Regions from separate parts of the Paenibacillus sp. RU5M genome, predicted to be linked through region 2. Evidence: riboswitches for the same ligand, from Rfam matches in the RefSeq annotation. Region 2 holds a riboswitch; the other holds the start of a gene.

Region 1 (2,405 bases), on a different contig from region 2:
CACCTTTACGAATGTACTCAGCCATTTTTTTGCCGTCTCCGCCAGTCAAACCGCTGCGTGATGTCGTATCTTCTGTCAGCCCTTTGTGTACAGCTTCCTTCATCACCTGATAGTAATCTGACATCTGCTGTATAACGTCCGCTTCCGGGATATTCGTCTCCTGAACCTGCTCTTCGATCATCAGCTCGGCGATGGTTTTGGATTCTGCTGTACAGATGGTATTCAGTTCATGTAGATGTTTAAACCGCATCAGGCTCGACCCCTCTCTTTAAATCAATCACGCGAATGTCCAGCATATGATCCAGTGACCGCAGTCGGTTCAGCATCTCAGGATTCGGCACACCATCCATCTCCATCGCTGTCAATGCTTCACCATCCCGGGCTTTCCGATCCACTTGCATGTACCCGATGTTCACCCCGGACGAACTGATGGTCGAGGTTACGGAAGCGAGCACCCCTGCTTTGTCCGAATGGCGCAGTACAAGTGTGGGGAACTCTCCGCTGATCTGTACACGAAAATCATTCAATGCATGCACTGATACACTACCTCCGCCGATGGAAGCACCGATTAGTGAGCATTGGCGGGCTCCATGCCACAGTTCAATTTTGACCGTATTCGGATGAGGAGCAGGCAGGCCGCTTGTGAAAAACTCTACCTCCATACCCGCTTCCTCTGCATATTGTTCTGCATCCGGTATACGTGGATCATCAGTCACATAATCAAGCAGGCCACCGATCAACGCAAGATCTGTACCATGCCCCTGATACGTATCGGCGAACGAGCCATACAGTGTTAATCGAGCGCGTTCAGGCGTGCATCCCAGCCACTGACGGGCAATTCGCCCCAATCTTGCCGCTCCAGCCGTATGTGAACTTGATGGACCTGTCATGGACGGACCAATAATTGAAAAAACGTCTTTAAAACGCATCGCAAACCCTCCATTTATAATCGTCATTTTCATCCAGACGTACACCCATAATGTTCCTTTATTACTGAATGATGACATGAGAAAAGGACAGAAGAAGGCCCTAGGCCCTCTCTCTGTCCTCGATACCTGAGAGTTTCATGATAAGCAGCGCGGCGGATCGATGCATTCCTGTATTCACAGGTGATGTCACCCTGCACACCGTGCTGCTTGACCATATACCCCTTGGGTGGCGCAGTTTCGCGCACTCTCCAGAGTTGCGTCCAACGATGGTACATTTACCTGAGAGATTAACCACTGCGCCGGGTGCGTAGCAGCTTGCTCCTTCGGTGCCCGACAGCTGCCATTTTACTCGACATGCCCAGGTCTCTCCCGCTCGCTATCATTCGCTGTATGGAACCATTCTGATCTTGTAACAGAACGATAATTGAAGTTTTTAATACTTTCTCATTAAGATTAATCGACCGGAAGATCAGTGTCAACAAACTTAACGATTTCTTTGTGAATATTTGCTTTTTTCCATTTTATACACTAAATAAATTAACGAACTGTAAACTTTCATCACATGAATGTGTTAATGCGTTTCATCTCGAAAGCGTATACATTGTTCATTTTCTATTAGTGACTATCAGTGTTTAATACTATTTATGTTATGTTCCACAGAACGGTTCGGGTATTCAGGCAACCTTTATTCTGTATTAGAATTGCCGTATTTCTGCCTGTCACCCCACCATCGCCTTGGGCTTCGATGGTTCATCGTAATACCTGCTTCGGGAAGGAAGCATACTCGTCACCCACAATCCCAACGCAGCCAGCAGCATAACCCCGGATACAACTGTATATACCATACGAAGTGACAACTGCTCGGCCACTACGCCTGCAATCAAAATGGAAGCCACCTGTAGCATACTTAACACTAGTCCAAGTACACTGCTCATTCGCCCCATCAGATCGACAGGGATATTATTTTGATAAAAGGTAACCAGGCCCGTATTCGCCAGTGCGGAGCACAGACCGAGCAGAATAAAGGCAACCGCCGCCAGCTCAAACGAGAATGAACGGGAGAACAGAAAATAACCCAGCGCGACCAGAAGTACACCGCCACCCATCATGTGACGGATCGGCAAATGTTTGGCGAACATCCAAACCAGCATGGAACCTGCCAAATAACCGATTCCGGTGATACTCATTAATGCTCCGTACTGTGATTCAGGCAGGTTCATCACCTGACGGATAAACACCACTTCCTGAGCATCCAGCGACATGCCGACCACCAGAATAATCTGGAACAGGGCATATATACCGACCACGTAGCCCGACTTTCGGCTGAAGCTCAGTACAGCTCTCCAATCCTGGGCAATCATCCGAGGTGTCAGTCTGCTTCCCGTCCCTATATTCTGTTCTCCAATGCCCAGTTTGGGAAGAAACATTAGAATCAACGCAGAAGCAGCAAAAGAAACCGCATTGGCATAAATGGCT
Region 2 (2,405 bases):
TGGCGCACGTGTCCGTTTATGAAAAGGGGTCTTCACGACCTCGGCTTTCAGTTTCTTGCCACGAATCTCAATCTCCAGCGGGGTACCCAGTGCAGCATATTTGCTGTCAATCAAGGCCAGCCCCAGATTACGTTTTAACGTAGGCGACTGGGTGCCTGTGGTTACTTCACCAATCTGTACGCCTTCGGCGTAAATGGGATAATGAGGACGAGGGATGCCGCGCTCCAGCACTTCGATGCCGACCAGCTTTCGGGCAGGCCCATCATTTTTTTGCTGCAACAGGGCTTCATGTCCGATAAACGGTCCTGCATTTAGCTTCACAAACATACCTACGCCAGCCTCCAGCGGTGTGATGGTTGCAGACAATTCCTGTCCATACAGGGGCAGCTTGGCTTCAAAGCGCAGCGTATCCCGGGCACCCAGTCCTGTCGGAACGAGTCCGTGATCTTCTCCGGCTTGCATCAATCCGTTCCAGACCTCAGCAGCTTGTTCCGCGGGAACGTAGAGCTCAAAGCCATCTTCACCCGTATATCCGGTGCGGGATAACAGCAATGAAACGCCACATACCTTCGCATTTGCCACAAAGCGGAAAGGCTCAATCGAAGACACATCGGTGTCTGTCACCGTTCTGAGAATATCCACTGCCAGCGGACCTTGCAGAGCAAGTAGCGCCGTTTGATCCGAATCATTAGTCATCGTTACGCCTGGCGTCATGTGCTGTTGCAGCCATGCCCAGTCCTTGTCGATGTTGGAGGCGTTAACCACCAGCATATAATGCTGGTCTTTCAGTTTATAGATCAGCAGATCATCGACCACGCCGCCATCCGGATAACACATTAACGTGTATTGGGCCTGCCCGGGAACGAGTGTTGTTACATCATTAGTGGTCATGTGCTGTAAAAAAGCTTCTGCGTGTTCACCTTGTACGGTGAATTCGCCCATGTGGGATACATCAAATAATCCAGCACGTTCTCGCACCGCTTCATGCTCTTTCTGAATTCCACTGAATTGTACCGGGAGCTCCCAGCCACCAAAATCAATGCATCGTACGCCTTCATACTGCTGATAGAGTGGAAAGAGTGGGGTTCTAAGCAAATCGGACATCCAATCACCTCGTCATGGGCCGTCAACCGGCCGAGTGTATAACCGTGGATCAATGAATCTGGCATCATATTTTATTATAAAAGTAAGGTAAGGACGCTATGGGCAGCGCCGCTCTATAACCTGTTTTCGTTTTTTTGGGAAAAAGGAAAAGGACAGGCCAAAGAATCGGCATGCCAGAAGCACGCTGTATTCTTAGGCTCTGTCCTTGGTACCTGAGAGTTACCCCGCCGCATGATGCAGCAGGTTTCCCCTTGGGTGATCATAACGCCCATACAGGGCGATTAGATGCTCTCCAGAGTTGCGTCCCGTAAAAGTCCTTTTGCCTGAGAGATTCACCTCCGCTTGTCGGTGGCTTACTCCTTCGGCGTTACCGCATGTACACCCTGATTCGGGTGTCAAGGGTAATCTCTCCCTTTACATTCATCCGCGGGTATTGCATAGACCAATTAAACACATTTACTACTCTCATTAAAGCCTGAATCGTCTATTGATGTCAAGAACGATATCATAGATATGAACAAAAAATCCGAATGAAATTTTTAATTAACATTTTAATGTACGTCTATTTATAAAGAGTGCGCTTACTTTTCTAATATTCACCATTATATGTAGGGAGGGTCCATTTGAGTTACAGGCATATAAGGAAGAAAAACAAATAAATTGTGAGGTATCTTGACATTTGAATCGAAAATATCATACGCTATGTTCTGGGAAAAAGGTTAAGGTCAAAGAAACGCATGCACTCATTAATGAAAAGCGAGGCGGATATCGATGAGCGAATTGAAAAGTGATTTCCTGTACAGTGAAGAGCACGAATGGGTGCAGACCGTAGGGGAGGATACCGTACGTATTGGCATTACCGAGTTCGCGCAGCATCAGCTGGGTGACATTGTGTTTGTAGAATTGCCTGACCTTGAATTGGATGTAAAAGCGGAAGACGGCATTGGAACGATTGAATCCGTCAAAACCGTTTCGGATTTGTTTTCTCCTGTCAGTGGAACGATTATTGCTGTGAATGATGCATTGCAGGATTCCCCGGAGCTGGTTAACAACTCCCCATATGAGGAAGGCTGGATGATCGAGATTCGTGTTGAGGGCGACCTCACAGCAGCACTTTCCACATTGATGAACGCGGATGCGTATCGTAAACATACGGAATAATATTAAGGTACAAATTTCCGCTAGATACGGAGTTTCAGCTTAATGGAAAAGTTCGTTTAACGTAATAAAAATGAATCGATTGATTATAGATCCGGATGGTGATACAGCTCATTCGGAGAATACTTAGGCGCAATTGCCTC

The links. A riboswitch is a leader RNA that binds a small molecule or an ion and turns the genes downstream of it on or off. The one in region 2 is predicted to bind glycine.
Region 1: it holds a riboswitch for glycine, as region 2 does, so the genes downstream of both, sdaAB (L-serine ammonia-lyase, iron-sulfur-dependent subunit beta) here and gcvT (glycine cleavage system aminomethyltransferase GcvT) in region 2, are expected to answer to the same signal.

Annotation. Positions count from the first base shown of each region.
Region 1 is NZ_OBQM01000005.1:271,077-273,481, forward strand. It holds gene sdaAA (L-serine ammonia-lyase, iron-sulfur-dependent, subunit alpha) at 1-250, opposite strand, end outside; gene sdaAB (L-serine ammonia-lyase, iron-sulfur-dependent subunit beta) at 240-929, opposite strand; glycine riboswitch at 1,188-1,311, opposite strand; gene CRO25_RS17305 (MFS transporter) at 1,649-2,405, opposite strand, start outside.
Region 2 is NZ_OBQM01000016.1:65,696-68,100, reverse strand. It holds gene gcvT (glycine cleavage system aminomethyltransferase GcvT) at 1-1,104, opposite strand, end outside; glycine riboswitch at 1,406-1,528, opposite strand; gene gcvH (glycine cleavage system protein GcvH) at 1,876-2,265, shown strand.